3 regions of the Virgibacillus sp. genome follow, and region 3 is predicted to be linked to each of the others. Evidence: predicted binding sites of a transcription regulator. Region 3 holds the regulator's gene; each other region holds the start of a gene.
The links. The regulator Rex, encoded in region 3, represses fermentation and respiration genes when NADH is low (regulators of the CRP and FNR family bind a similar motif). The targets are predictions, from matches to a motif close to TTGTGAAATATTTCACAA.

Region 1: qoxA (cytochrome aa3 quinol oxidase subunit II) is a predicted target of Rex. The motif match lies at 3,514-3,531, and genes of this name have one in related genera.
Region 2: HLX49_RS08770 (formate/nitrite transporter family protein) is a predicted target of Rex. The motif match lies at 5,396-5,413, and genes of this name have one in related genera.

What each region holds. Positions count from the first base shown of each region.
Region 1 covers NZ_JABXHF010000011.1:3,751-11,181, reverse strand. Annotated here, with positions in the region: gene HLX49_RS03645 (ABC-F family ATP-binding cassette domain-containing protein) at 500-2,044, opposite strand; gene HLX49_RS03640 (SdpI family protein) at 2,685-3,164, shown strand; gene qoxA (cytochrome aa3 quinol oxidase subunit II) at 3,562-4,527, shown strand; gene qoxB (cytochrome aa3 quinol oxidase subunit I) at 4,575-6,521, shown strand; gene qoxC (cytochrome aa3 quinol oxidase subunit III) at 6,521-7,117, shown strand; gene qoxD (cytochrome aa3 quinol oxidase subunit IV) at 7,119-7,403, shown strand.
Region 2 covers NZ_JABXHF010000033.1:5,425-12,855, reverse strand. Annotated here, with positions in the region: gene HLX49_RS08790 (DsbA family protein) at 1-905, opposite strand, end outside; gene HLX49_RS08785 (TetR/AcrR family transcriptional regulator) at 1,088-1,648, shown strand; gene HLX49_RS08780 (PH domain-containing protein) at 2,022-2,519, shown strand; gene HLX49_RS08775 (PH domain-containing protein) at 2,519-4,012, shown strand; gene HLX49_RS08770 (formate/nitrite transporter family protein) at 4,542-5,360, opposite strand; gene HLX49_RS08765 (HAD-IA family hydrolase) at 5,665-6,228, opposite strand; gene HLX49_RS08760 (D-2-hydroxyacid dehydrogenase) at 6,293-7,255, opposite strand.
Region 3 covers NZ_JABXHF010000084.1:5,045-12,475, forward strand. Annotated here, with positions in the region: gene HLX49_RS14960 (FtsW/RodA/SpoVE family cell cycle protein) at 1-743, shown strand, start outside; gene HLX49_RS14965 (ABC-F family ATP-binding cassette domain-containing protein) at 1,025-2,953, opposite strand; gene HLX49_RS14970 (redox-sensing transcriptional repressor Rex) at 3,301-3,963, shown strand; gene HLX49_RS14975 (YdiK family protein) at 4,395-4,595, opposite strand; gene HLX49_RS14980 (CPBP family intramembrane glutamic endopeptidase) at 4,729-5,433, opposite strand; gene groES (co-chaperone GroES) at 6,261-6,545, shown strand; gene groL (chaperonin GroEL) at 6,605-7,431, shown strand, end outside.

The DNA.
Region 1 (7,431 bases), on a different contig from region 3:
CTCGCCATAAGACTTGGCGAGAAGCCAAGTTTTTCTAAAATAATAAGAAAGTATAAAATTTGTTGCTTTTGGATACCGATTTAACGTAATAGCCACGTCCAGCTCCATTGCTCAGCAACTAGGCGACTTCACTCCAATGCCCTAAGCTAAGTCATCATCGGTTCGTGCCTCACCGTGATTCCTTTATCTCAGTTGTTCGTTCCACTCGTTACGTTGCTAAACGGGCGCTTGCGCCTTTGTTCAATATAAGGTGCTACAAGGCGCCCACTTCCAGTATTGGAAATTAAATTCGTCAACTAACTGCGCGTCTACAGCACCTAGATACTATTTTGTTGAAGAGCTATAGGTTATACACTTGAGCTAAGGAAAGGTAAAAATTGAAAGTATTCCCATCGTAAAAACTGCAGCGTGTGCAAAACGAGGTAATTAGTCAAGTTTTTATGGATGGTGTAGCAAGCACCCCATGGACGCTCGTTACACCAATTGTCATGTAAAGATATTATTTCCAATCTTCCATGTTCCAAATGTTAGTGATCCAATTTTCATAAAATTCCCGTTCATGGGAAACAAGTATTAATGTTCCGGTATATTGTTGTAAAGCTTCCATAAGAGCGTCTTTTGTCGCAACATCTAAGTGGTTGGTCGGTTCATCTAGAATTAGCACATTGCTTTTAGCAAGCATTAGCTTGCATAACCTTACTTTTGATTGTTCTCCACCGCTAAGAGAGTGCAGCTTTTGAAAAATATGTTCTGAGCGAAGTCCGCAACGCGCTAACGTTTTTCTTATTTCTTTTTGGGTCAAATCAGGATACGCGTTCCAGACTTCTTCTAAGGCCGTATGTTTTCCGACCGCTGGCATCTCTTGTTCAAAATAAGCTGGTCGTACGCGATCGCCAATGCTTACATTTCCATTTAGGGGTTGTAGCTTTCCTAGTAATGTCTTTAAAGTGGTCGTTTTTCCTATTCCATTATGACCTGTTAAGGCGATTTTTTCACCACGTTGTAATTTTACATTTACATCAGAAAACAAGGCTGTTTCATAACCGATAGTTAAGTCTTTTGTTTCCAGTACGATGTTTGCCGGTTGTGCTGAAACGGAAAAGTTGAAAATAGGTTTTGGGTTATGGCTTGGCTTTTCCACACGTTCCATTTTGTTTAACTTCTTTTCTCTACTTTTCGCTTGTTTGGCGGTAGAGGCACGTGCTTTGTTTTTTTGAATATAGGTTTCTAATTTGCTAATTTTTTCTTGTTGTTTTTGATATTCAAGATAAATTTGTCTTCTCCGTAGTTCATATGCTTGAAGAAATTGCTCATAATTTCCCGGATACCTTGTTAATTGGTTGTGCTCAAGGTGGTAAATACATTGCACGACTTTGTTCATAAAACCTGTGTCATGTGTAATGAGAATAAAAGCATGCGGATACGTTTGTAAATAGGATGTGAGCCATGCAATATGAGCAGTATCTAAGTAGTTTGTCGGCTCATCTAATAATAATATATCAGGCTCCTCTAGCAGTAACTTGCCCAACAATAGTTTTGTTCGTTGTCCGCCACTTAATTGACTTACGTCTGTTTCTAGCCCAAGTTGTGAAATTCCAAGTCCTGCCGCTACTTCTTCTATTTTAGCGGGAATTTGATAGAAGTCATATTGATCTAATTTTGCTTGAAGTTTGCTATAGTGATGCAATAATTCATCTAGGTTTTCTGGTTTGGCAGAAGACATCTTCCCTGTAATAGCCAGCATTTCTTCTTCGGCTAAAAATAAATCTTGAAAAGCTGTTTGTAAAAACTGTCTGATTGATTGACCGCTATTTAGATGGATATGCTGTTCTAAGCTTCCAACATGGGCTTTAGGGTGCCATTGTACAGTTCCTTCATCTGGGATTATATATGCAGTAAGAATATGAAACAGGGTTGATTTCCCAGCTCCGTTAGGTCCAACAAGCCCAATATGCTCTCCTTTTAGTAATCGAAAAGATATATCTTTTAATACGGTTTTGTCACCATAACTATGGGTTAGGTTTTGCACGTCTAATAAACTCATGATCATTTCTCCTTTTTGCTAATAGTTATCAAATAAATTGCTTGCAAGTACAAGGAGATAATACGCGAACGAAATGGATGATAAGAAGCTCCATTAGAGCACGTGCTTATGCTATTTATAGCATATAAAAAAGCAGAGCATACGGCCCTGCTCAAAACTGATGAAATGAGTATATACGTATCTTTCATCATATTATATAATGAGTTCAGGTAATTATCCGCTGCTTGTAACTTGCAAGGCTTGTTTTGAAAAAAGGGCATACTTCTCCCGTCGTTAAGCACAAGCAATTTGAAGCACAGCAGATAATAACATAGATAACCTTCACTCCTTTGATTTGAAATTTAAAAATTGTACTATTAATATAGCACACTGTTATTAAATAATGCAACGATTCTTAAAATCCTTATGTGTCATTTTTGATGGTGAACCAAACTGTACTAATGGAGGAGCGCATGCAAATTTTTTACTATTAGGTACTTATAAGAGTATAAAGGTTTATAGTAGAAGAAAAATAAAGGCTTTCGCCATAAGACTTGGCGACGAGTAAGTTTTTCTAACATATTTAGTGCTAAGTGAAACTATTATAAGAAATGCGGAAAGGAGGGAGAAGTGATGAAAAAAATCTTCCAAGCGACCACAAATGAAGATTCCTAAGACAAGGGGAGAGCGAATTTGGAATGCTATTGGTTATACGATTTTTTTAGGAACAATCATTTTTGTTATGTGGGTATGGAAATATATACCAAATGAAGTACCGGCTCATTTTAATAGCGCCGGTGAAATCACGCGTTGGGGTTCAAAATGGGAATTGCTTATTATACTTATACTTGGTATTTTTACTGCGACATTTATGGGGGTGATGGAGAGGTACCCTGAATCACATAATTATCCAAAGCGTTTTAATGAAACAAATGCCAAAGCTTTTTATTTGCATAGTAGAAAAATGATGAATCAATTAAAGAACATTTGTCTGATTATTTTTTCAATCATTACATTGGAAAGTATATTTATTGCAATGAGCTGGTGGGAAGGTTTAGGTGTTTGGATGTTACCACTTCTTATTACATTCGCATTTTTTCCGTTAATTTTAAGCTTCATGAAACGAAGGAAAATTAAATAGTAGTGAAGGATAGCATTCATGTAAACTGTTTAAGTCTAGGACCATTGCTAGGCTTATTTTTAATGGTTATTATCTAATCTTGTGACTAGATAACCTTTTTATGTTTAAAATTTGCTTTCAGCAATAACGCGTACATTTGTGAATTTATGATCAAAATAATCCATTTTGTTGCTTTGAATGACACAATTAATAATAAACGCTATTAATATACGAAAATTATACATTAAATTTTCGTTAATTTGTAACACAATTCGTGAACATTTTTTGACAGTTTAAGTATGGGGTTGTGCTCAAAAATATGTGGGATTATGATAATTAAACGGTAATTTGTTTAAAAGCAAAATACTAATTCTAAAATATATCACAACAACATGAATCTAGGGGGAGGGGTATCTTTATGAAATTGAAATGGGCCATATTAGGAGCTCTATTCACATTAACAGCAGTACTAACTGGCTGTGAACCGTTAACGGTGCTTGATCCAAAAGGTCCACAAGCACAAACGCAAGCAGATGTGATTTGGATCTCTATTGCTATTATGGCATTTATCGTTATTACTGTATTTGTAATGCTAGTATATATACTTATCAAATATCGAGGTTCGAAACAAGCCGATTCCTATGAGCCTCCACATATTGAAGGAAATAAAATAGTAGAAAGTATTGTAGTAGGAATACCAATTATTATTGTGGCTGTGCTTTCTATTATTTCTGTACAAAGCACGTATGAGGTAGAGGCTAAGCCAGAAGGGTATGGAGATAAAGAACCATTAGTTGTTTATGCATCCTCTTCTGACTGGAAATGGCATTTCAGCTACCCAGAACAAGATATTGAAACAGTCAACTATCTTTATGTGCCAACAGATAGACCGCTAGAATTTAAGTTATATTCTTATGGACCAATAACAAGTTTTTGGATTCCGCAACTAGGCGGGCAAAAATATGCGATGTCAGATATGATTACGACATTACATTTAGCAGCTGATGTTCCTGGTGAATTTATGGGACGTAACTCCAATTTTAGTGGGGAAGGATTTGCTGAGAACACGTTTAATGTAACGGCAATGCCGCAACAAGAGTTTGATGATTGGGTAAAAGAAGTAAAGCAAACGGCTAAACCACTAACAGAAGAAAAATTCGATGAGTTATTGGAACCTGGCCATTTAGGACAATTAACATTTACTGGAACTCATCTTGGCTTTATGCCACCACCTAAAGGGCATCATGAGGGTCATGGAGCAGGTGGAGAGGATCATAGCGAGCATTCATCACATGAGAGCGAAAACGCAGAGCATTCCGAACATGATAATAATAACAATGAGCATGATCATGAATCAGATGAAGCGGCAAGTCACAACGAGTAAGCATTCCGTCGTTTTACAACAGGATTTTCCAGGAGGGAGAAGAGAGAATGGAGTTTTTTGAACGATTTGCCATACCGCATCCCAGTCCTGCCATATATGCATCTATGGTTGCTATCGCTTTAACGACCATTGCGGTCGTTGTAGGGTTAACCTATTTTAAAAAATGGGGTTATTTATGGCGCGAGTGGTTGACAACGGTGGACCATAAGAAAATAGGTATTATGTATATGATTTCTGCATTATTAATGCTATTTCGGGGTGGAGCAGATGCGTTAATGATGCGCGCACAAACGGCTGTACCTGAGAATACATTACTTGATGCACAGCACTATAATGAAATTTTTACAACACATGGTGTCGTGATGATTATTTTCATGGCGATGGCGTTTATTATTGCATTAATGAACTTTGTCATTCCGTTGCAAATTGGTGCACGTGATGTAGCATTTCCACGCTTAAATGCACTTAGTTTTTGGCTTTATTTTATGGGGGCAATGCTCCTTAATATATCATTCGTTATTGGTGGGTCACCAAGTTCTGGTTGGACATCGTATTTTCCGCTTGCAGGAAATGAACTCAGTCCATCTGTAGGAACGAATTATTACATGCTTGCACTACAAATTTCGGGATTAGGTACGCTGATAACGGGGATTAATTTTATCGTAACGATTTTAAAAATGCGTGCTCCAGGTATGACATTAATGAAAATGCCAATGTTTACATGGGCTGGTTTAATTACAAACGTTATTATCGTATTTGCGTTCCCAGTATTAACGGTTGCTTTAGCAATGGGTACGATGGACCGTTTATTTGCAACTAATTTCTTTACTACGACAGACGGTGGTATGGATATGCTTTGGGCCAACCTGTTTTGGGTTTGGGGCCATCCAGAAGTATACATTTTAATACTACCTGCATTTGGTATATACAGTGAAATTATTCCAACGTTCGCTCGCAGGAATTTATATGGCTACACAACGATGGTTGTTTCAATGGTCGTTATATCTTTATTGTCCTTTGTCGTTTGGGTACACCACTTCTTTACGATGGGGCAAGGTGCGCTTGTAAATAGTATCTTCTCTATTACAACGATGGCGATTGCCGTACCGACAGGAATAAAAATATTTAACTGGCTGTTTACGATGTGGAAAGGGAAGATCCAGTTTACTGTTCCGATGCTGTATTCGTTAGGTTTTATTCCAATCTTTACGATTGGTGGCGTGACAGGAGTTATGCTAGGTATGGCTTCTGCGGATTATCAATATCATAATACGATGTTCTTAGTAGCCCACTTCCACTTAGTTATTATTCCAGGTGTCGTATTTGCTATGATCGCTGGTTTAACGTACTGGTGGCCGAAAATGTTTGGCTTTATGCTAAACGAACGAATTGGTAAATGGGGCTTCTGGTTTGTTGCTGGAGGTACAGTTCTAGCATTCTTCCCAATGTTTATCTCTGGTTTAGATGGGCAAGCACGTCGTATGTATACCTACTCGGAGGGAACAGGCTTTGGAATTTGGAATATGCTTTCCTTTGTGGGCGCCATCGGTTTAGCGATCGGTTTTGCGCTGCTTGTATACAATATCTACTATAGTACGAGATATGCGTCTAGGGACATTGGAGACGATCCATGGAATGCGCGTTCTTTAGAATGGGCAACACATAATCCAGTACCTGAATATAACTTTGCCATTACACCGCAAGTGAATTCTAGTGAGGCGTTCTGGGATGCGAAAAAACGTGGACATAAACTATTTAAAGCTGGCTACAAAGATATTCATATGCCAAACAATAGTGGTATTCCATTTATTATGAGTGTGTTTTTCTTCATCTTCGGTTTTGCGTTTATCTTTAGTATGTGGATTACGGTTATCGTTTCATTAATTGCTATTTTAGCTTGTATGACATACCGTTCCTTTGAAAAGGACGATGGTTATCATATTACTGCTGAAGAACTAAAGAAAGCAGAATCGGAATTGCGAGGTGCTAAATAATGCAAATAGATAAAACAAAACCACTGGAGTATAGCACAGAGCAAGGACGTTTAAATATTTTAGGCTTTTGGATATTTATTGGCGCTGAAGTGATGTTATTTGCTACCCTGTTTGCTTCTTACTTTACATTAGTAGATCGAACAGGAAGCGGTCCTTCAGGATCGGAAATTTTTGAATTAACGCCTGTTTTAATTGAAACGTTACTTTTATTAACAAGTAGTTTTACAATTGGTCTTGGCGTGCATGCAATGAGATTAGGTCGTACAAAGGCAATGCTGACCTTTTTCATCATCACGTTGGTATTAGGTCTTGCTTTTCTAGGTGTCGAGATTTATGAATTTGTGCATTACGTACATGTTGGTGCAGGTTTACAAACGAGTGCGTTTACTTCTATTTTATTAACGACACTAGGGACACATGGACTACACGTAACCTTTGGCCTGTTCTGGGGTGTTATGATCGTTATGCAAGTGATGAAACGTGGGTTAACACCAGCAACAGCGAATAAATCATTCATTTTCTCCCTTTATTGGCACTTTTTAGATGTCGTTTGGATTTTCATCTTCAGCTTCATCTACTTGAAAGGAATGATGTAAAATGAAGGAATTATTTCCAGCTAAACACGTATCGGGTTTTGTGTTCTCGCTCATTCTTACAGGTGTCGCCTTACTTGTTTATTTCATGGATATGTCATTTGCTGTAGGGATGACCATCCTTGTCATTACCGCATTTGCCCAAGCAACGTTGCAGTTAGTTGTTTTTATGCACGCTGGGGAATCATCTGATAAAAGATCGATTTATATTAGTGTCATATACGGAATTATTATAGCGATAGCTACAGTTTTAGGTACGCTATTAGCAATGATTTGGGGTTATGTATAAAATAGAAGAAGAGCTATCCAGATGTTGT
Region 2 (7,431 bases), on a different contig from region 3:
TACGTCTCCCCTAAAACTTCTTTCATGTGATATTGATTTGTAGGCAGCTCTTTTTTTACAAAATCAGGGAAATCAGTCGGAGATAAATCATACATTTCCTCAACTTCCTTCGCGAATAAGAGCTTGTCCTCCTGCAACAAAGTGGGTAGGGATGGTCGGCTCTCTGCTTTTAAATCCTCCACACCTATCACTTTCTGTAATCCAGCAATATAGTTATTCAGCTCTCTAGCACCTACTATTTTAACTCCTTTATTTTCTTCATTCATCATAATGATTGTAGGGAAACCTCTGACACCTAACCTTGCTGCAAGCTGAAAATCTTCATTCAATAACTGTTGCGCACGAGCAGACCCAGCTTCATCAACGATTGTTCCTCCATCCAATCCCATTCTATTTACAATGTCAACAAGCACAGAGCGTTCAGAAACCGTTTGATTAAACGCAAATACAGCTTCTCGAACTCGACGCAGATATACTTCCGCTAATGCTTCACTCTGTTTTTGAATGACTTTATACACACGGGAAGGAGGGTAGGAAGATTGAACAGGGTTATCGTACCAAAGTGTACCGTCAATTGGCATTCGACTATGCTCACCAACTTCTTTCCAATGTAAAGCTACATCTTCCGACTTAGAAATGCCATTCTTATGGTCGCCAAACCCTTCCCATTTTTCCAATAACCCTCCCATTACAACTCGAACATTAACATACGAACCATATTGCTTCACAAATCTGCGAAGAACAGGTTCTAATGCCCAACAGTGTGAACAGATAGGATCCGTCACATAGTACAAATCTATTGAATTATCCGGTTGGTCGAAATCCATCATTTCCATTTCTTTGTCTTCAACCTCACCGCACACGCCCGTCTCCAAATCACAGATCATTTGATCCTTGTTTGACATATTTGAAAACCTCCTCGTTTTAAAAACTATCTATGAACATTTTCCTCAACTCTTGAAGGTACGTTAGTTGCTTTCTATTCGTATTGTAGTACATAATTTAATTCATTAGTATCGATATTTCGTTGGATATGTTGCTTATCCAACACTATTAATAAATCGTTGAAAAAGAGGAGGAAAAATATATGAGTAATCCAAACACAGATCCTCGAATGCGTCGGACACGAAAATTAATTATGGATTCTTTCATCACGCTTTCTAATAAAAAAGAATTTAAAGATATCACAGTTACGGATATTACGAATGAAGCAACTATTAATCGAGCTACTTTTTATTATCATTTTGAAGATAAGTTTGATCTGTTGGCGCAGGCTTTAGAAGAGGGATTAATAACAAATATAACTTTTGATTTAAGTGATTATGAAGAAATCAATGAAGATATGATTATTAGTACTTTTATTGCTATTACTAACTTTTGGGATTCATTGGCTCACCGCTGCCAATCAGGCTATGAGGATACCATATCTCGTATCATTATAGATAAGTTAACGAACATATTTTATCTCATATTATTAAAGCAGCACTCCATTTCTGAAAGTTCCGCCTTAAAAAGCACAGCCATCATGCTAAGCTGGGGTATGTATGGTGTTTCTATTGAATGGCGAACAAACAGTCAGCAATCGAGAAAAGAATTTATTCAACTAATCATTCCTTACATTCTCCATGGGGTTAACAAAAAGCAATAAGATGGAAAATATATGGTTTATCTCCTAAAATAACGGGACGTGTTTAATGCATGCTGGGAAGATATATGTCGCACCTATGAAAGGTGCGTGGATTGAAATAAAACAAGCCACTTTCCAAATTACAACCGAGCCGAACAATATAAATGTTCGGCTCAGTCTAGTTCTATCAACAATTAAAAGTGGTTAAGCCTCACCTGCTTCAGCATTACATTTCCATTAAAAACCTTTTTAGGTACAATTTCATAAAAACATATTGAAACCCACACCCTATCTAAATCGTAATAAACATAAATAGAAAAGAAGATATTTCTACTGCATTTATAATCTTATTTAGAAAACTATCTTATAAAAGACTGCAAAGGAAGGGTTTATTTTGTACAAAAACATAGAAGAACCGAAACGAAAAATTTCACCATACGCTATTAATGTATGGCGGATTACAAACACAATCGGACATACTATATTTCTCCTTATCTTAGTCGTTTTACTTATCATGGACTCCCACTTTGCTTGGTATAGCTGGATTAGTTACATATTATGGGGCTTACTAGGTTTTACGATTATCTCTGCTGTTTGGAGTATAGTTTTTGAACCGACATTACTACAAAAATATTGGCGGTATGGTTTGAATAAGGAATTTGTCCAATTAAAGCACGGAAGATGGAATTTGGCACACCAAGTTATCCCTATGACAAAAATTCAATATGTTAGCCTACAACAAGGACCCATTTTACGAAAATATGGACTATCAAGTATCTCCATTGGTACAATGGCTTCCACTCATGAAATTCCTGCTATACAAGAGGACGAAGCAAAGGCTATTCGAAATGAAATTGCTGAACTTGCCAAAGTGAAGGAAGTGGAGAACTAATGGATCAAAAAAAGCGCATGCACCCCATGATGATGCCCGTATCATTTTTTGCATCATTAAAGGACATTTTCTTCGTATTTATTATTTTATTTGTACTTAACTATTCCTCCGAAGCAACGTGGGTAGAAATTGGTAGAATCTTATTTTTTGTCTACCTAATTTATGAGTTTGTGTCGGTTATTGTAACGTGGTGGCGTACTACATATAGCATCAATGAAAGCTTCATTGAAATCGAGCAAGGCCTTTTCACACGTAAACATCATCAAATTCCGTATGATCGGATTCAAAATGTCCAAACAAATACCCCGTTTTATTTACGACCATTTCATCTAACAACGCTGACGTTAGAAACGGGAGCAGAAGATGAGGATTCATCCTTCACTTTTACAGCCATTACGAAGGACGAAGCTCAACAAATTGAATATGTTTTAGACCATTACACGAAACAGAAAACTTCGGATGCAATAGACACAAATATAATAGAAACAGAAACAGACGAAGCCCAAGCCATGACAAAAGAAGAAAAAAATGTCCACTTTAATCCCACTAAAAAAGTCATTTTAAAAGCTTCTGTTTTATCATTTAGCTATTTATTGCTTATCCCTGTACTAGCATCAATGTTTAGTAATATTGACGAAGTATATGATCTATCCGCAACGGGAAATAAGATTATTCAATTTGTAAAGGACTCTTGGTTTTGGATTGGTGCTTTAATCATCCTATTTATTATCGTTGCAATTTGCTTTGGAATAATGCGTACTTACTTAAAATATGGTCGTTATGAAATCTCATCTGATCATGAGCGGATTTATATTCGTAAAGGTGTATTAAACGAACAACACTTTTCCATTCGTAAACAAAATGTGCAAGCCGTTCATATTAAACAATCATTGTTAAAACGCATGCTTAAAATAGCTGAAGTAAAGCTAATTAGCGCTGGTGGGGTTGATCTTTCAGGGGAAGAAGTAAATTCCCTTTATCCATTTTTACCAATTCATCGCGCATATACGATCATTGAAGAAATACTACCTGAATTCGCAGTACAAACAAATATGGAATCACTCCCGAAGAAATCGTTAGTAGCGCGAATGTGTCAAACACCTGTACTTTGGGTCATCGGCACCATTATTATTGTTATTTTCTTTCCAACATGGTGGCCTGTATCGATAATTTTGTTTCTATTTACGATCGTGTCACGCTTACTAGATTATTATTTCACTCACTTTTTAATTCATGGGGAAACATTGCAAGTCCGTACAGGAGGCTTCTTCATGACAACAAGCATTACAACGCGAGAAAAAATCATTGAATTTAAGCTAGAACAAAATTTTATTCAAAAACGTTTTGACCTAGCAAATATGGAAACAGCAAATCGAAGCAAACCTGTTCATACCACTCCCTTATATAACATACCTATGCAGATGACACAACGTGCGTTTATCTGGTATACAGGACGAAACCCGAGAATAGAAGGAGGATTGGATGGAGAATAAAATTTATTGAGAATAATTTTTTTTCGGCTGGAAAAACATCATTAAAAACAGTCGTAATGAAAGGATTGGCGATCTAGATTTAAAAACCGCTTTTTCGACTAGTGTTACGGTGTATGATGTCCACAACAGAGAACTTGGAGAAGGGAAGTTTAAACGTTTCTTTTCTAATAGCTGGGTAGTAAGTAGCTGGAGAAATTTTAGAAATTAAAAGCAAACTGGTTTTCATTGGCAAAAAGTATACGTATTCTACAGAGAGGGGACATCAATACACCATTACTTCCCCTGTCCTGTCTAAATCATTTACAATTATAGATGAACCATATCAAGATGTGGCAGCCTTCACACGTATTAACAGTTTTTTCTCCTCTCCCGCTTATGAACTGACCAACTTAACGGACCAATTATCAACAGAAGAGTTCATTGTCGTCGTCATGGGTATGAATGCGATGGAAAAAAATCAAACCTGCATGAAAAAGATAAATTCCATGCAGGTTGTATTCTTTTTGCTATATACCATAAGCTAGTACCTTTATCCGAGCTTCTTTTCCTGTGCTACTTCTACGGTTTGTTTATACTGCTTACTAGGCGAAGCTAAATAAGCATAGATGCCTCCTAAAAAGAAGCCACCTCCGACAAGATTTCCAAGCGTAACAGGAACTAAATTATAAATCGCTCCTAATGAGGTAATGGATTCTGGGTGAGGTGCTGTTAATGCTAATGAAAAAGTGACCATATTGGCAACACTGTGCTCAAACCCTGATGCAACAAAGCCAAAAACTAATAACATCATCACTAATATTTTAGCGCCATCACCTTTAATATGCATGGGAATCCATACAGCTAAACAGACGATCAGATTACATAATATGCCTCGAAAAAATAATTCCCATATGCCTAAATCCATTTTAGCGGCAGCTGTTTTCATTAAAAATTGACTACTTTCTGTGGAAGCATACAATCCTGTTCCAACAATTAACAAGGCAAACAATATTCCACCAATCAAATTTCCACTATAACAGGCAAGCCAATTTTGCACCGTATCCTTGACTGTCGTTTGCTTCCTCATCGTACTCATCGTAAAGTACATCGTGTTACCAGTAAATAATTCAGCACCACCATAAATAATTAACACGAGGGCAACACCAAAAAAGATCGATGCCATAATCGTTGCAGCCGGAGATTGAATATCAAAATATCCTTCCGCTAGCTTAAACGATAATATTAATCCTATACCCACATATATTCCTGACAAACCCGCTCGCAGCATATATCTTATGAATGATGTATTTAATAATTCCTTCTTTTTTATAGCAAGATTCACCGCTTGCTCTATTGGCTGTCGTTCCACATGAAGTCACTCCTTTTGCATGTTTACTTTCTTTTATGTGAAAAATTTCACATTAATACTGATAGAAATATCATGTTCTTCTAGCCCATTGCTTTCCGTCAGCATGTTTGTTTAAAACAAACATAATTAGATATTAACGTATAATTCACGTAAAGAAAAGATTTTTCACATAAATGCAATAAAAAAGAGGGAGCCTTGCATGCTTTGGAAAGCAAATGACCTCTCCCTTTTTACATTGATACCTACAATTTAGAAGAAAGCCATTAAATCTCTATAGCAACTTTCCGCTAAACCGTAAAATGGTCTACTTTCCTATCGTGTAAAAAAAATCATGATAGTAAGAAAGATAAAAATCTGCTTCTGCATGCGTATTTTGAAAACTGCACGTCTTCATTCCTAGCTCTTTCGCAGGTAACAAATCAAGTTCTCTGTCTCCTATCGCCATATCGATACGGTGCTTTTGATGTAAATAAGCATAGGAAGCACTATCCGGCTTACGTGGAAATCCATCATCACTTGTAACCATATCATCAAAATAAGATGTCAAACCATGGTAGTCCAAGATGCGTTTCACGTTTTTATAATCCTTATGCGTCATAATGACATTGACATCTGCTGCCTGTAATACGCGCTCCAAACCGTCGAAAGGTTTCACTTCCTCTGGTTGAATTTGATTAACAAGACGACGCACCTCTAATTCCTGGTCTTTCGTCATATGAAAATGTGCAATGGCATGAGAAAAAGATTTTTTCAGTTGCGTATATATTTCCTCCTCTGTTGCTTCTTTTCCTATAACTTGCTGACAACATTTCGTATACATCGGATACGTATTTATCAGTGTTCCGTCAAAATCCCATAATAAGTGCATCTATTTTTCCTCATTTCTTCCTATAATGAAGCTATCTCCTATAAAGAAGATAGCTACCGATATTCTAATAGCCTTTATCAAAATGAACGGCATTCACTTTAGGTGTTTTTCCTTGAAGATATTGCTGTAAGTTAGGTAGAAAAATGTCGTCTATAACACGTTCATCATAATACTCCGTCGATCCAGCGGTATGAGGAGTTATAATCACATTTTCCATTTCCCAAAGCGGGCTGTCTTCTGGTAATGGTTCTTTAGCAAAAACATCTAAACCAGCCCCGGCTATTTCATTTGCTTGCAATGCTTTAATCAAATCCTCCTCATGAACAATAGCACCACGCCCAATATTTATCAGAAGAGCAGAATCTTTCATCTGTTCAAACTGCTTTCTTGCAAACATATGTCTCGTTTCTTCTGTTAATGGCAGTGTAATAACAATAATATCGCTCTCTGCAAGTACGTGATCTAGTTGTTCAGGCTTGTACATATCATCAACATACGCAGTAGGCTTCCCGGAATAACGCACCCCGAGCACTTTCATGCCAAATGCTTTAGCAATTTTAGCTGTTTCCTGACCAATTGCTCCAGCACCGATAATACCGATCGTCTTGTGGTGTATTTCCTGATTCAAACGTGCATGATACCAAACTTTATCTTGTTGCTGCTTCACATACGTATGAATCTTTCGGGTAAGTCCCAATATAAGCGCAAAAATGGTTTCCGAAATTGGATAAGCATGCACACCATTAGCACTTGTGACGTGAACCCCTCTTTGCTCAAGCTCTGATAATGGTAGGTTATCAATGCCCGCACTCCATGTTTGCACCCACTGCAAATTCTTGTTTTCTTCAAATACAATGGATTCCATATCTTTTTTCCAATGCAACATGATTTCAGCTTCTTTTATATCGTCCTGCACGTCATCCAACGCTTTATTTGCAACAATTTTCCAATCTGGCAATGCCTGCTGAATTCTTTGCACATGTGCTTCTTTTACATCTACATTCATTACTAATGTCCGCTTAGCCATCCTATCCTCCCTTTCTAAATACACGCTGGTTTTGCTCTTATTAGAAAAACATGGATTGTCGGCAAAGACTTATGGAAAAAGCTCGTCCAATCTATTTATGACAGTTTCCTATACTTTAAGTCTTGGCGTTTAAATGCTTTTCCTACAGTAGAAACCGAGATTTTAAATGTTGTTCC
Region 3 (7,431 bases):
TTAAACTGCTTATTAAAATTTTGGCCGTGGTAGCTGTACCTGTGGCACTAATTATGAAGCAACCTGATTTTGGAACGTCAATGGTTTATTTATTTATAGCTGGGGTTATCATTATCCTTTCAGGTATTCATTGGAAAATACTAACGACATTAATTGTGAGTATCACTTCTGTTGCTGGAGCTACGCTAGCTTTTATTGTAAAATTTCCTGATTTAGCAAAGCAGCTAGTCGGCGAGGGACAAAAATATCAAATAGATCGCATACTAACTTGGTTTGATCCATCTCAACAAGCAAGTGATGCAAATTGGCATTTTAATCAAGCTTTTATGGCACTCGGGTCTGGTCAATTGTTTGGTAAAGGAATGGGGAGTCAGGAAGTGTCGTTTCCCGAAGCGCAAACGGATTTTATTTTCTCCATCATCGGGGAGAGTTTCGGCTTCGTTGGCGGCGCACTTGTGATCTTTTTATACTTTATCTTTTTATATAAATTAGTAATGATTGGCTTATCTATTTATAGCCACTCCCCGTTTTCCGCTTATATTTGTTTTGGGTTTATGAGTTTATTGCTTGTTCACGTCTTTCAAAATATTGGTATGGCGCTAGGTATTATGCCGGTAACAGGAATACCGCTACTTTTTATAAGTTATGGAGGTAGTTCTGTAATGGCTTCTATGCTTGGTTTTGGAGTTATTTATCGGATAGCTGTGGAAAACTCTATTCAAAATGATTATTTATTTAAATAGAACATGTGGATAAATTAAATGGTTTGGGTTATCCACATGTGTATAAAGGAAACCTCTGATAGTAGGAGTTTTCCCACTTTATTTAATCGTTTAAAGTTGTGAAATCCATGATATATCCTAAGATGGTACTTTTTTCTGATAAGTGGTGCTTCGAACTCAACAGGATTTTCTATAGTATTAGAAAAACTTGGCTTATCGCTAATTCTTTATGGCTTTCTTATAATATAATATAATATAATATAAAATAAAACTTACCCACATGACTTAGTCATGTGGGTAAGTTAATCTTCTAGTAAGTCTGCCCATTCTTCCATGAAGAGGTTCACTTTTTGTTTACGGCGATTGACTTCTTCTGACAATTCTAATGCTTTTTCATGGTCTTGAAAGATTTCTGGTAACTCCATCTGACTTTCTAGCTGCTCTATATCGTTTTCTAACTGTTCAATTTCAGTTTCAAGTTCTTCAATTCGTCTTTTTTTCTTTCTTTGCTCGCGCTGTAATTGCTTATCGCGTTCAAAATGGCGTTTTCTTTCTGAAGCGGGAGCTTGTTCACTTTGATTGGATGATTCGTTTAATCGTTTTAATTCAGCTTCCTCCGCTTTTTTTTCTAAATAATAATCGTAATCGCCAAGGTAAATGGTTGTTTTCACCTTTTGCATTTCAACTACTTGATCAGCAATCTTATTAATAAAGTAACGGTCATGAGAAACGAATAAAATCGTACCAGGAAAATCTATTAAGGCAGCTTCGAGTACTTCTTTACTATCAATATCTAAATGGTTGGTTGGTTCATCAAGAATTAGAAAATTAGCTTGTTGCATCATTAATTTTGCTAAAGCCAGGCGTGCTTTCTCACCGCCACTTAATGCATTTACAGGCTTTAATACATCTTCACCAGAAAACAAGAAATTACCGAGAACAGTCCGAATATCTTTTTCATTTGTGGTTGGATAGTCATCCCATAATTCCATTAACACGGTTTTAGAAGAGTTTAAGTTTGCTTGTTCTTGGTCATAGTAGCCGATTTGTACGTTTGTTCCGAGCTGTACAGTCCCTTGGATCGCTTTTAATTTTCCCAACACAATTTTTAGTAGCGTCGTTTTCCCAACTCCGTTTGGACCAACTAGAGCCACGCTTTCTCCGCGATTGATTTGCAAATGTACATTTTGGAATAAATTTTCTTCTTCATTCGGATATCGAAATAATAAATTATCTATTTTCAACACATCGTTGCCACTCCGGCGGCTTACTTGAAACGAGAAAGAAGCAGAGGCTTCATCCCCTAATGGTTTGTCTATTTTATCCATTTTATCTAGTTGTTTCCTTCTGCTTTGTGCTCGTTTTGTAGTTGAAGCTCGTACAATATTACGTTGAATAAAGTCTTCCATTTTCTTGATTTCAGTCTGTTGCTTTTCGTATTCTTTCCACTCTCTTTCGAAATCAAGCGCTTTTTGCTCTAAATACTTGCTATATGTTCCGACATAACGCTTTGTTTGATGGCGAGCTATTTCATACACAATAGATACCGTTTTATCTAGAAAGTAACGATCGTGGGAAACGACTACTATCGCACCAGGATAACTATTTATGTAGCTTTCTAGCCAATTTAACGTTGCAATATCTAAATGGTTGGTCGGTTCATCTAAAATGAGTAATTGTGGTTTTTTTAATAGCAGCTTTCCTAATGAAAGTCGTGTTTTTTGACCGCCGCTTAGCGTTTGAATAGGTGTATCATAGTCAAACAAATGAAAATTCAACCCTGTTAATACCGCTTTTATATCCGCTTCATATGTATATCCGCCATTTTGTTCATAAGCGTGACGTAAACGGTCATAATCATGCAATAGTTTTTCATAGGCTTCAGAAGTATAACTTGTTGCCTGTTCCATCTTTTCTTCAATTATTCGCAGTTGTTTTTCTTGTTTCGTTAATTCAGGGAAAACAGTAAGCATCTCCTGCCAAATTGTTTTTTCAGACTCTAGTGCAGTATGTTGAGCTAGGTAACCCAAAGTAAGGTCTTTAGGCATAAATAATTCACCTTGGTCATAACTTAGTTCCCCTGCCATTATTTTTAATAATGTTGATTTTCCGGAGCCATTTCTTCCCACGATAGCTATTCGATCATGGTCTTTTACTTCTAGCTTTATATTTGATAAAATTTCATCAGCACCAAATGATTTTGAAAGACCGTTCATTTGCATTCGTATCATAATATACCCCCATCTCTCTTCTAGTGTATCTTACTTTCCTAAAATCAATCAATACAATTGTGAACTAAGTCACGACTTATTTCCAGTTTTCTGCTAAAATAAAAGAGAGTTAGTAATTAAAACCAAATCCCCCGAATGATTCTAGGTTAGGAAAGTTGGATCAAAAGTATTGATGCAGTTTTAACTCGAAATCTATATCAAGAGGAAAGGATACTTTTTTAGTCGCTTTATTATGTAAGCGATACACAATAGGTTACGAAAAATTTTTAACTGTAAAGTCAAGAAATTGGTAACAGCATGCTGTAGAAAATTAAAATATAATAGTTGAAGTGGAGGATGATAAAATGATGGAGCAAAATAAAATACCTCAAGCGACTGCTAAAAGATTACCTTTATATTATCGATTCATAAATAATTTAAATCATCAAGGGAAAAAGCGTGTTTCTTCTAAAGAATTAAGTGATGCGGTAAAAGTAGATTCAGCTACCATTCGCCGAGATTTTTCCTATTTTGGCGCTCTAGGTAAAAAAGGGTACGGTTATAATGTGGAGTATTTGCTTGAATTTTTTCGGAAAACATTAGATCAAGATGAAACAACAGAGGTTGCACTAATAGGCGTTGGGAATTTAGGTACTGCATTTTTACATTATAATTTTATGAAGAATAATAATATTGCGATTAAAATGGCATTTGATAGTAACCCTGAAAAAGTCGGCACGATGGTTAGTGATGTACCTGTTTATCATATAGAGGAATTAGAGGATAGATTGGGTGATATTAAAGTGGCCATATTGACTATTCCTGGAAGTGAGGCACAACCTATGGCTGATCATTTGGTTAATAGGGGAGTGGAAGGGATACTCAATTTCACGCCAGCAAGAATAACTGTACCAAAGCATATCCGCGTACATCATATCGATCTAGCTGTGGAGTTACAAGCATTAGTTTATTTCTTAAAACATTATCCTCTAATTACAGAGGATGAAGAAGAGGAAGTACCCATGGATTGAGGTAGTTCAAGTGTAAAAGAGGAAAACACGCAAAAAATGATGGCTTCCTGAAGGGGAGACATCATTTTTTGTACTTATAGGAAAGTATAAAAGCTTCAAGGTTTATAGTGTGTAAGAAAAATGACAGCGTTTTTTCACCATAAGACTAGGTGGCAAGCCAAGTTTTTCTAACATTATAGAAAAGGATAAAGTATCAGATAAACAAGCTCTTTACAAGATACGGGAGTGCTGATATACATAATGAGCCTTCGTGCATGTCGGGGCTTCACCTTCCCCTGTACAAAAAAGCTGTCATCAGCTAAAGTTCCAATATCTATCTACTTTAATTCCTTCCTCACTAGCTCATAATGGATAAACAAATAAAATTAAAAATCATATTGCTTCATTCTTAAGCGTTTGAAATGTTAATAGAGCGTATCGAATTGTGAATCTTATGTTTTATTGTTGCGTTTTTGTCGAATATGAATGGCGATTAAGCGGATGCCTACACCTGTCTCCAGTGTGGCGAATAATGCTAACACCATTGTTGTTATATTCCACATTGTTTCGTCTACACTTAAAATAGCAACATAAGTGAAAAATGCTCCCATAATAAGGTAGATAATTCCCATTGTTTTGGGAGAAATCTTCATATTTTAAGCCTCCAACCAAAGCCTATTTTTCATACTACATGTAAGTAGAACGTTTACCATAAAGATTTGGTAACGTTTTTTATTAAATCCTATAAGTTAATGGTAGCATAGACGTGCGCGTATGCAAGGTAACTTATGATAAAAGGACGGTTTGTAGCTCGTTTAGTTGCTTTTCTATCTCTGCAGGATCAAGATTGTATTGCGCAATAACAACTAGTCCATTCATAGCCATGTGAGCAAATATGGGTACGATAATTCGTTTCGTTTCCACATACAAGTAAGCAAATACAAGCCCCATTGTTCCGTAAACTAAAATATGTTGTGGTTCGCCATGAATAATCGCGAAAAGAGCCGCAGATATGAGCGCTGCAATAAAGAAATTCGTTCGTTTATATAGATTTCCAAATATAATTTTGCGAAAAATAATTTCTTCTAAAATAGGAGCAGTCAAAACTGGAATAATTACAAACAAAGGAACAGCACGAGCCATTGCCATTATTCCTTGTGTATTTTCTGAACCGGGTTCGATTCCTAGAAGCATTATCTGAATGAAATTTGCGATGCCTTGGCTAAATATAGCCATAAATGTACCTAAAATAGACCAAGTAATGATACCCCAAATTGATGCACCGTCGCGCTGTTGTAATCCTTGTTTCAAGTCGGGTCGCATTAATAGTAGTACAACAATAAGACCTAATAGAAAACTAATTACCCCTCCATAAATGGATGCCTCTAATTTGGAAACAGGAAATGCGGTATAGACGATACTCCCAGTTAATATAACCGAAAATTGTGTAATAATGTAGCTAATAATAACCCACCAATATCTTTTTGGCAACGTACAACGACTCCTTTTCTTGTACTAAAAGTTTAAAGGTTTAAGTAGAAGGAAAACCACGGCTTCCGCTAAAAAGAACTGGCGGTAAGCCCAGTTTTTCTAATACTAGGATCGTAGAGGATTTTTTGGTTTATAGTGTAAAAGCAACGACGGTGCTTTTTCGCCATAAAGATTTTTTTTCCTCAATGATCCTATACATTTCTATTTTTATCTTTACGTATATTATTTTAAGTTTTTCGTATGAGAAAAATGATATTCTCCGTAAAAAATGGCTTCATGTTCAATAATAAATGATCTGCCCGTATCATATATTCCCTTTATGTCACGTGTGGGGGAATAGATATACTTCATGTAAATTCATTCATAAAGTGTCCCCACATCTTTATTAGGTCAGGAAAAACTGTATTTCAATGAATCAAATTTTCTTGGAAATACAAGAGGGATGGAGAAAACCTTATTGTTAGAACCGTATTTTAACGCATGAGAAATAATACGTATTTTGAAGTATTTATATTTGAATTATCACAATGAGTAACGATAACATAGAATGTACATGTTATTTTATCATATATTCGTAATTTCTATATAACAGAAAGATTGATGATGTATGAATTCTCTTGCTCTCTTATGTGTATGTTATTTTACACTGTAAGAAAACAATAGCTTTTGCCATACAGATTAGGCGAAAAGCCAAGTTTTTCTAAAAAATTATGCTTTCCTACTTGCAATTTTCTCCGGAATTATTTATTATAATAATTGGAATTAGCACTCACTTGATTCGAGTGCTAATAAAAATATAAGAATAGAATTAAGGAGGCTTTCTACACATGATTAAACCACTAGGAGATCGCGTTGTTATCGAGCTTGTTGAACAAGAAGAAAAAACTGCAAGCGGTATCGTACTTCCTGACTCTGCACAGGAGAAACCACAGGAAGGTACAGTAGTTGCAGTTGGTTCTGGGCGTGTAACAGAAAAAAATGAAAAGGTTGCCTTAGAAGTGGCTGAAGGAGACCGTATCATCTTTTCAAAATTTGCCGGTACGGAAGTGAAATACGAAGGCAAAGAATACTTAATTCTTCGTGAAAATGACATCCTGGCTGTAGTAAGCTAATCTCGATATAAGAATAGATAAATAATAGGTAACTTGAACAATAAAAGGAGGATTTATCGATGGCTAAAGAAATTAAGTTTAGTGAAGAAGCACGTCGCGCAATGCTACGTGGTGTAGATACATTAGCGGATGCGGTAAAAGTTACATTAGGACCTAAAGGACGTAACGTTGTATTAGATAAAAAATTCGGTTCACCGCTTATTACGAATGATGGTGTTACGATTGCAAAAGAAATTGAGCTTGAAGATCAGTTTGAAAATATGGGTGCACAACTCGTATCTGAAGTTGCTTCTAAAACAAATGATGTTGCTGGTGACGGTACAACCACAGCAACTGTACTCGCTCAATCCATGATTCGTGAAGGGTTGAAAAACGTTGCTTCTGGAGCTAACCCTGTTGGTGTTCGTCGTGGAATCGAAAAGGCTGTTGAAGTAGCAGTAAATGAACTAAAAACGATTTCCAAGCCAATCGAAAGCAAAGAATCTATCGCTCAAGTAGCAGCAGTTTCTTCTGATGATGCAGAAGTAGGTAACCTTATTTCTGAAGCAATGGAACGTGTTGGTAACGATGGTGTTATTACCATTGAAGAATCAAAAGGTTTTAACACAGAGTTAGAAGTAGTAGAAGGTATGCAATTTGACCGTGGATATGCTTCTCCATACATGGTAACAGACCAAGACAAAATGGAAGCTGTTTTAGAAGATCCATACATTCTAATTACAGATAAGAAAATCGGTAACATTCAAGAAGTATTGCCTGTACTAGAGCAAGTTGTTCAGCAAGGTAAACCTTTATTGATGATCGCTGAAGATGTAGAAGGCGAAGCGTTAGCTACACTTGTTGTTAACAAATTACGTGGTACATTTAACGCAGTAGCTGTTAAAGC